3 regions of the Pantoea sp. nfd-35 genome follow, and region 3 is predicted to be linked to each of the others. Evidence: predicted binding sites of a transcription regulator. Region 3 holds the regulator's gene; each other region holds the start of a gene.
What was found. Region 3 encodes ArgR, which controls arginine synthesis, uptake and breakdown. Its sites were predicted from a motif close to ANTGAATAAAAATACANT; they were not measured.
Positions count from the first base shown of each region.

Region 1 (3,279 bases), 1.0 Mb from region 3:
GCAGGACCAGCTCCAGCTCGTCGCGGCTGAGATCGTTAATTGAAATGATATGCTTGCGATATAGCGGGTTAGCCATAGCTCTCTCCTCTGCGGCGCGGCCGGATTGCGGACAAAAAAAAGCCCCTTAGAAAGGGGCTTTTTTAAGATCGTTTCGATGACGGAAAGAAACAGCGGTGCCGCCTGCGTTGAGGCGAGGTAGCGCGTCACATTGTGCACGATGCTGTTGCATGTTTCCTCCGGCAAATTGTGGCGCATTATACGCCATCAGGCATGCGCATCAAGGAAAAATCGCGCCACAGGTAAACGTTTGCGGCAGCCCGATTAGCGCTGTCCCAGCGTGGCCACCATCACCGCTTTAATGGTGTGCATCCGGTTTTCCGCCTGATCGAATACGATGCTGTGCGCCGACTCAAAGACGTCATTGCTGACCTCCATGCCATCCTGCAGGCCGTACTGTTCCGCCATCTGACGGCCCAGCGTGGTCTGATCGTCATGGAAGGCCGGTAAGCAGTGCAGGAATTTCACCTGCGGATTGCCGGTCAGCGCGAGCATCGCGTGATTGACCTGATAGTCGCGCAGCAGGGCAATACGTTCTTCCCACACTGCTTTGGCTTCACCCATGGAAACCCAGACATCGGTATAGATGAAATCGGCGCCTTTCACGCCCTCGGCAATATCTGCCGTCAGGGTGATTTTGCCGCCGGTCTGTTCGGCAACCTGACGGCACTGAGCCACCAGGTCGGCTTCCGGCCAGCAGCTTTGCGGCGCGACCATACGCAGATCTAAGCCAACCTGTGCCGCCGCTTCCAGCATGCTGTTACCCATATTGTTGCGAGCATCGCCCACGTACACCAGGGTCATCTCACTGAGCGGCTTGCCTGGCAGATGCTCCTGCATGGTCAGCAGATCGGCCAGCAGCTGCGTTGGGTGGAACTCGGTGGTCAGGCCATTCCACACCGGCACGCCAGCATGTTCCGCCAGGGTTTCGACCAGTGCCTGACCGTAACCCCGATACTGAATACCGTCATACATGCGGCCTAACACGCGCGCGGTGTCTTTCATCGACTCTTTATGGCCGATCTGGCTGCCGCTTGGGCCGAGGTAAGTGACGTTTGCCCCCTGATCGTAAGCGGCAACTTCGAAAGAGCATCGGGTACGGGTCGAGTCTTTTTCGAAGATGAGCGCGATGTTTTTGCCTTTCAGGTACTGGGTTTCACTGGCGGTTTTTTTTGCGCGTTTTAATTCGGCGGACAGGGTAAGCAAGTAGTCAATCTCAGCCGGGGTAAAATCCAGCAGCCTGAGGAAATGACGTTGATACAACTGACTCATACAGCACTCCGGTACGGGGTTTATAATGAATTAAAATTCAATTTAACCGTATGAATATGCATTTTCAACCCTGACGAGAATAATCTTTTCTGTTTTGTGTAGTGGCGCGACAGGCAGTATGGGAAAATAATCACTTATTGCCGAACTCAGAGAGGATATCGCCATGGCATTTGAAGCATTGTTGGAAGAGCAGCGTGAAGAGACGCGGCTGATCATCGAAGAACTGTTAGAGGATGGCAGCGATCCCGATGCGCTCTATACCATTGAGCACCATCTCTCCTGTAACAACTTCGACTCGCTGGAAAAAGCGGCGGTGGACGCCTTTAAACTGGGCTATGAAGTCACCGAGCCAGAAGAGCTGGAGCTGGAAGACGGCACTACCGTGATGTGTGTGGACATCCTCAGCGAAGGCGCGCTGAAAGCGGAGCTGATTGATGCCCAAGTGGAGCAGTTGGTGAACCTGGTAGCCAAATACAACGTCGACTATGACGGCTGGGGTACCTACTTCGAAGACCCGAACGCCCAGGATGACGACGAAGACGACGGCGAGGCTATCGACGAAGACGACAACGGCATTCGCCACTAATCAACACCGGCGGAGCCTGCTCCGCCTTTCCTGTTCTCCGGCCCTGTCTGACATCCATGAATTACGCACCTTTACTTGAACCGATACATCAGTTTTTGCTCTGCCGCACGCCTCAGTCCTGGATCCTTGAGGCGCGTAAACCGGAAAACCTGACCCTGCTGCTCACTGACCATCTGGTATGCGAACTGAAAGCGGCCCAGACCGCCGTGTGGCTGATCCGCAAATACGTTGCCGACAAACCCAGCGGTGACCGGATTCTGGCGTGGCTGAAGCCTTACGAGAATTTTATCTTCCGCGAGGACGGCGACAGCGATTTTATCAACGCCCATAAAAATCTGACCAAAGCCATTATTGTGCGTAACGAGCTTCCCTGGGCGGACGATCTGGTTGAGAAAATGGTGCTGCTGATTAAAGAAGAGCTGCATCACTTTTATCAGGTATGGGAAATTATGCAGGCGCGCGGGCTGGTCTATCAGAAAATCACCTCAAGCCGTTACGCCAAAGGCCTGCTGCGTGAAGTGACCACCCACGAACCCGATACGCTGGTGGATAAGCTGATTTGCGGTGCCTATATTGAAGCGCGTTCCTGCGAACGCTTTGCCAGCCTGTCGCCTTATCTGGATAGCGAATTAGAGAAGTTTTATATCTCGCTACTGCGTTCAGAAGCCCGGCATTACCAGGATTACCTGGCACTGGCCGCGCAGATCTCACCGAAAGACATTTCGGCGCGCGTGCGGGCGATTGGGGAAGCGGAGGCCAGGCTAATCAGTGAACCGGACACGGAGCTGCGCTTTCACAGCGGTGTTCCGGCGTTTTAAACGCATTACAGCGTTTTCAGCATCCTGAACTCGCAGTCACCATGTCCGGTACAGCCCAGCGCATGGTCGATGCGGGCAAAACCCAGCGATTCATAGAGCTTAATGGCGCGGGTTAAGCTGCCGGTGGTTTCCAGATAGCAGCGGCGAAAGCCCCGCTGACGCGCGTGCGCCATGGCTAAAAGCGCCAGTTCACGCGCCACGCCGAGGCCACGGATGCCCGGCAGGAAATACATCTTTTGCAGCTCACAGATATCCGGCGCACTGCAGGCGAGGGGGGCAATGCCGCCGCCGCCCATCACTTTTCCCTGATGTTCCACAATCCAGTAGGCGCTGTGCCCGGCGCTGTAAAGTTCATAAAGCTGGTCCAGGTTGGGATCGGCCACGGTATAGCCTTTGTCCGCCGTCAGGCCAAATTCCGCAGAAACGTCACGGATCACCCGGGCGATATGAGGATTGTCGTCGGCGACGATAGGACGCAGCAAGGGTTGCGGCTGAGTATCAGGGATCATAACGGGGTAGAGTGACGGAATCAGGTTAGACATGCGT
Region 1 is NZ_CP122403.1:3,938,357-3,941,635, reverse strand. Features, by position in the region: gene pyrB (aspartate carbamoyltransferase) at 1-76, opposite strand, end outside; gene argF (ornithine carbamoyltransferase) at 322-1,329, opposite strand; gene rraB (ribonuclease E inhibitor RraB) at 1,493-1,915, shown strand; gene miaE (tRNA isopentenyl-2-thiomethyl-A-37 hydroxylase MiaE) at 1,972-2,733, shown strand; gene P9J57_RS18270 (GNAT family N-acetyltransferase) at 2,739-3,275, opposite strand.
Region 1: argF (ornithine carbamoyltransferase) is a predicted target of ArgR. The motif match lies at 1,354-1,371, and genes of this name have one in related genera.

Region 2 (3,279 bases), 310 kb from region 3:
CACAGCCGCCATAGTTTTCTTTCAGCCAGGGAATAATGGCGGAAGTATCCAGACCACCAGAGTAAGCCAGAACGATTTTTTTGATGTTTTGCGTTTGCATTTCGTAATCCTTGAATCTGAGACGTTAAGCGAGAATCCGGGTGCCAATGGACACACCGTTAAAAAGGTCGGGCAGTTGCTCGGCATGACGCCAGCTGGCGATATCAACCGGGCGGCCCAGCGTGCGCGCAGCATCCAGCGCTGCGTTCACTTTCACAATCATGCCATCGGTGATGATGCCCTGCGCAATCAACTGTTCAGCTTTGTCAGCCGTCATCTCTGCAATGCGCTGGCCTTTGCCATCGAGAATGCCACTGACATCCGATAACAAGACTAAATCAGCACCCAGCGTTGATGCCAGCGCCGTGGCGGCCTGATCCGCATTGACGTTCATTAACTGGCCGTCATCGGTAATGCCAATTGAGCTGACAACAGGCATATAACCCGCCGCAAGCAATGTATTGACCAACGCGGGATTACCCGGCGTGGCGTGGCCCACATGACCGAGTGCTTCATCCAGCTGCGTGACATTAACCAGGCCTGCATCGCCCAGGCAAAGGCCTACCGCGTGAATGCCATATTTTTTCGCCCAGGCCAGCAGGGTTTTGTTCGCGGTACCCGCCAGTGCGCCGGTAATAATGTCGATCTGGTCGGCAGGCGTAACGCGTAAGCCGTTCTTTTTCTGCACCGGCAGCGCCAGTTTTTTCATCAGTTCATCGACCAGACAGCCGCCGCCGTGAACGACGATCAACGGGCGCTGATGCGCGGAGCGATAGGCCAGCAGCGCGTCAAATAAACGGGCCAGCGCTTCTTCGCTGTCTAACAGCACACCGCCCAGCTTGATAATCAATGGATTGGTCATGGTTTACTCGTCCGTTAAATCAGTGACTGCGTTTCAGGGAAACCGAAACGAATATTAAGGCACTGCACCGCCTGGGAGGCCGCGCCTTTGAGCAGGTTATCTTCTGCAGCCACCACAATCAGGTGTTCGCCCTGAACGGCGAACCCGATATCGCAGTAGGGTAGCCCGACAACCGCTTTCAGAGCCGGCACGCCCTGTTCGTACACGCGTACCAGCGGCTTATCGTGGTAGGCGTTATGAAAAGCTTCAGCAACATCATCACGGCTTACGCCGGCCTTCAGGCGGCAGGTAACGGTCGCCAGAATCCCACGCGGAAAACTGCCCAGGTGCGGGGTGAAAATCACCGGCGTTCCCAGGTGCGCCACAATCTCAGGATGATGACGATGATTAAAAATACCGTAAGGTTGCAGGCTGACTTCGCAGAAGCTGGTGCCGACATTCGCTTTGCGCCCCGCCCCACTCACGCCGCTGGTGGCGTTAATTACCGGCCACTGCGCGTCATTCAGCAAACCCGCATCTAACACGGGCTTCAACGCCAGCTGGGAGGCAGTGGGATAGCAGCCCGGTACGGCCACCAGCTGTGCTTCTTTAATTTTTTCCTGCTGGAACTCAGCAAGACCGTAAACGGCTTTATCCAGCCAGTCACCGTGCTGATGCGTAAAGCCATAAAACTGGGTGTAAAAATCGCCATCGTTGACGCGAAACGCGCCTGACAGATCGAACACCACACAACCGGCTTTTAGAAATTCAGGGGCCAGGTCATGGCTGACTTCGTGGGCGGTCGCCAGAAACACCACATCCACTTTGTCTGCCCATTCGGCGGCATCACTCAACGGCTGCAGCGGCAAATCCACCACGCCTTTCAGCTGTGGATGAAGATCGGACAGGCGCTTGCCCGCATCGGGACTTTGCGCAGATACCGCCAAAGCGGTTATGTTGATATGTGGATGGCGATTAAGGAAGGTGGCAAGCTCTACGCCAGCGTAACCACTGGCACCAACGATCAGCGTATTCAACATCAGGCTGTATACCTTTATTACAGTCACACGTTCCGGGTCGCGGCCTTGCCCCGTTGCCCACGATGTCGTTTGCAGCGATTTAAGGTTCACATGCACACGACGTTAATGTATTTTTATTCACTATTAATGCATGAATATTGATACATCCTAACTCAAGGACCGTCAACAGTGAAGACAAAATTACCGCCTTTTATCGAACTATACCGCCAGTTGATCGCTACGCCGTCAATCAGCGCAACCGATGCCGCACTCGATCAGAGCAATGAAACTTTAATCAATTTACTGGCTGGCTGGTTCCGCGACCTGGGTTTTGCTGTGGAAGTACAGCCCGTACCCGGAACACGTCATAAATTTAATATGCTGGCGCGCACCGGAAACGGCGCGGGCGGCCTGCTGCTTGCCGGGCATACCGATACCGTTCCGTTCGATGATGGTCGCTGGACTCGCGATCCCTTTACCCTGACCGAACATGACAACAAGCTGTACGGTCTGGGCACCGCCGATATGAAAGGCTTCTTTGCGTTTATTCTGGACACGCTACGTGATGTGGATGTGACAACCCTGAGTAAGCCGCTGTACATTTTGGCGACCGCCGATGAAGAAACCACGATGGCAGGTGCGAAATATTTTGCAGAGTCCACCCAGCTTCGCCCCGACTGCGCCATTATTGGCGAACCGACCTCGCTAAAGCCGGTGCGGGCGCACAAAGGCCATATATCTAATGCGATTCGCATTCAGGGACAATCGGGCCACTCCAGCGATCCCGGACGCGGCGTCAATGCCATTGAGCTAATGCATGAGTCGATTACCGAACTCATGCAGTTGCGTAACACACTCAAATCACGTTACCACCACGATGGCTTTGCCATCCCCTATCCGACCATGAACTTTGGTCATATTCACGGCGGCGATGCGGCAAACCGTATCTGTGCCTGCTGCGAATTGCATATGGATATCCGGCCCCTGCCGGGCCTTACGCTGAGCGATCTCGACGGGCTGCTAAATGAAGCACTGGCACCGGTAAGCGAACGCTGGCCGGGACGGATCACCATTGAAGAACTGCATCCACCGATTCCCGGCTACGAGTGCCCCGCTGATCATGAACTGGTTAAAGTGGTAGAAACGCTGCTGGGGATTCAGACGGAAGTGGTGAATTACTGCACTGAAGCACCTTTTATTCAGCAACTCTGCCCAACCCTGGTACTGGGCCCAGGATCGATCAATCAGGCGCACCAGCCAGACGAGTTTATCGATACCGCATTTATTAAGCCTACCCGTGCGCTGATAAGCCAGGTTGTGCAGCATTTCTGTCACTAATTATCATTAATCGGGGCATTTCACTGAATTAACAGCAAAATG
Region 2 is NZ_CP122403.1:208,520-211,798, reverse strand. Features, by position in the region: gene P9J57_RS00975 (argininosuccinate synthase) at 1-100, opposite strand, end outside; gene argB (acetylglutamate kinase) at 125-901, opposite strand; gene argC (N-acetyl-gamma-glutamyl-phosphate reductase) at 916-1,920, opposite strand; gene argE (acetylornithine deacetylase) at 2,089-3,237, shown strand.
Region 2: argC (N-acetyl-gamma-glutamyl-phosphate reductase) is a predicted target of ArgR. The motif match lies at 2,025-2,042, and genes of this name have one in related genera.

Region 3 (3,279 bases):
TTGATACCGCTTACGCTAATTGTTTGGTTTAGCGGCTGCAGATTCATGTCTTGCGCCTGCTGATTTGTGACCATGCTAGCGGCATTGGCACCAAAAGAGAGCAGTGAGGCCACGCCCAGCGCGGCAATCGTTAATTGGATTTTCATCATTCATTCTCCGGTAAGGATGTTTAACCAGCGGTCGCATTGGGACCGCTGGTTACCTGTCAGGTCCTGCGAGTTTATTTGTACAGCTCAGCCGTCGCGTGGTAGTTGCCGTCGTTATAGGCCTCAATAACACGGAAAGCTTTCGCGCCTTGTTGATCGGCTTTATCGCTCAGTTGCTGTCTGATATCGGATGGCGCGCCGGCCACACCGCTCACGCTTACCGTGCCAACAGGCTGCAGATTTTGTGCTTGTGAAGCAGAAATATAATCTGCTGCAGAAGCGCCGAATGACAGGGCAGATAAAATGCTCAAGGCAGCGATGGTAGATTTAGTTTTCATAAAAGATGTCCTCGTCCTGGTTGTTCTTCTTTTTTATTAGTGTGATTCACATCACGAAACTAAGTATAGGACTAATAACGGCAGAAATTAATACCTGCCTAATAATGTTTTGTTGATGCAATTTAACCATTTGGGATTTTTTAATAACTAAAAGTTATTAAAAATGGCTAAAATGCCACTACAGATGGGTAATTACGCATAAAAACAGTAAGATACGTTACTTTAACTTTTAGTGCGAAAAATCATGGTTGATCTGGCTGCTTATCTGTTTTGGTCTGGGTGATGACGCCAGTATTTGAATGTAAAGCAGTGTAAAATAGCGCGTAATGTTAAAGGTGGCAAAGGGTATGACCAATATTTTATGCGCTGAAAACGACGCGGCTAAAGAGTAATGCCTTGAAAAGTAACGTATCGGCTGAAAGAGAGCTGACAGAAGGAAGAGGGGGATAACGGGCAGAATAAACCGGCGATGTGCTGCCGGTTAGCGGGAACGACTATAGCTCTTGTTCAAACAGGACGAGGATAGCATCGTGAAGTTGTTTGACGGTAAAGGCGCGTGCCGGCGTGATAAAAATGGTGTCATCACCCGCAATCGTCCCCAGAATCCCCTCAGATTTACCCAGAGAATCCAGCAGGCGAGCGATCAGCTGCGCTGCGCCAGGGCTGGTATGGATCACGACCAGCGCATCATTGTAGTCAATATCCAGAACCAGATTCTTCAATGGACTGGTTGTTGTCGGCACGCCCAGCTCGGCAGGCAAACAGTACACCATCTCCATTTTGGCATTGCGGGTCCGCACCGCGCCAAACTTTGTCAGCATCCGGGAAACTTTGGACTGGTTGATGTTCTCAAAGCCGTCTTCCTGAAGCGCCTGAACAATTTCGCCCTGAGAACTGAATTTTTCTTCTTTTAATAAAGCCTTGAAGGCTTTGATCAGATCGTCTTGTTTCGATGGGTTTCGCATAATTTACCAGTAAATGTAAGAAAAACCGCGGAACAGACCGCAGCAAAGTCATTATTATGCATATAAATGAATTTTTATGCAATTGGTTGTTAATTGAACGGGGCGGTATCCATGGCGGGCGGCGATAATAGCAAAGAATTTACTCAGACCAAAACCCAGCTCACAGCCTGGAAAGGCAAAGGTTGCAAAGCTGTTATATTATTGATGAGGTAAGAAAATAAAAATTTACACTGCCGTTCTCTGTCTGCCGACGTCAAGGTTGTCGATTTCAGGTGATACCGGCCAACTCCCGCGCAACAGTTGGAGAGAAATCCCGTCACCGTCGTCGGCGCTTACCTGAGGTAGCCCTGACACGGCAAACAGGTTAGCTCGTTGTCTGCAACGCAGGATGAGGACGATATAGCGATGATAAGTAAGTTTTAAAATCCCGAGACTGCGGGCATTAGCGCGTAAAATAGTCTCGGATACCCGTCATCACCTGAGCAGTTGATTAAGGTCTGACACAGATGGAATTTCGGCTCTTCTCTGCCCCACCTTAATAAGGAGTTATGAATGAAAGTTGCCGTACTCGGTGCCGCTGGTGGCATAGGCCAGGCGCTAGCACTTCTACTCAAAACCCAGCTTCCCGCAGGTTCAGAACTTTCTCTCTACGACATCGCGCCCGTCACGCCTGGCGTCGCGGTCGATCTCAGCCACATTCCTACCGCAGTTAACGTTAAGGGTTTTAGTGGGGAAGATGCCACCCCGGCTTTAAAAGGTGCGGATGTCGTGCTCATCTCTGCTGGGGTAGCGCGTAAGCCTGGTATGGATCGGGCCGATTTGTTTAACGTCAATGCCGGCATCGTGCGTAATTTGATTGAGCAGGTTGCTACGACAGCGCCGAAAGCGTTAATTGGGGTGATCACCAATCCGGTTAACACGACGGTGGCGATTGCGGCCGAGGTCCTGAAGAAACACGGTGTTTATGACAAGAATCGACTGTTTGGCGTGACAACGCTGGACATTATTCGCGCCAATACCTTTGTCGCTGAGCTGAAAGGCAAACAGCCTGGCGAGGTGAACGTGCCCGTGGTGGGGGGACACTCAGGCGTCACTATTCTGCCATTACTGTCCCAGGTTGCGGGCGTCAGCTTTAGCGATCAGGAAGTGGCTGACCTCACCAAACGTATTCAAAACGCCGGTACAGAAGTGGTGGAAGCGAAAGCCGGTGGGGGGTCAGCAACGTTATCCATGGGGCAGGCCGCCGCCCGTTTCGGTTTATCGCTGGTACGTGCCTTAAACGGCGAAGCGAACGTTGTGGAGTGTGCCTACGTGGAAGGCGATGGCGAGCATGCCCGCTTCTTCTCTCAGCCCCTGCTGTTAGGTAAAAACGGCGTGGCGGAGCGTAAGCCTGTTGGTGCCCTTAGCCCGTTCGAACAGCAGGCGCTGGATGGCATGCTGGAAACACTGAAAAAAGATATCGCGCAGGGCGAAGCTTTTGTGAAGCAATAACCCCCGCAGCCCGAACAGGAAAGCGCCCGGTCAGACCGGGCGTTTTTTTATAATCCGCCTGATTTAAAAGTCCGCGTCGTCGACGCACCATTTCCGGCAGGCGTTTTTCTGCTTAAGGTTTCTACCCGCATCTGGAAGGGTGGGAAAGGCATTTCGATACCATGTTCTGCAAAGCCGTGCAGAATAAGCTGATGCAGTTCATGGCGAAGCGGCATGCGATGGCCCATTTCAGCGGCGTGTACGCGTAGCTCAAATAACTGTATTCCCTGCTGCAGGTCAACCAGAAACACTTCCGGCGGCGGTGTATCCAGAACGTAGCTACAACGTTCTGCAGCCAGC
Region 3 is NZ_CP122403.1:519,478-522,756, forward strand. Features, by position in the region: gene P9J57_RS02490 (YdgH/BhsA/McbA-like domain containing protein) at 1-146, opposite strand, end outside; gene yhcN (peroxide/acid stress response protein YhcN) at 221-484, opposite strand; gene argR (transcriptional regulator ArgR) at 979-1,449, opposite strand; gene mdh (malate dehydrogenase) at 2,002-2,940, shown strand; gene mscM (miniconductance mechanosensitive channel MscM) at 2,988-3,279, opposite strand, start outside.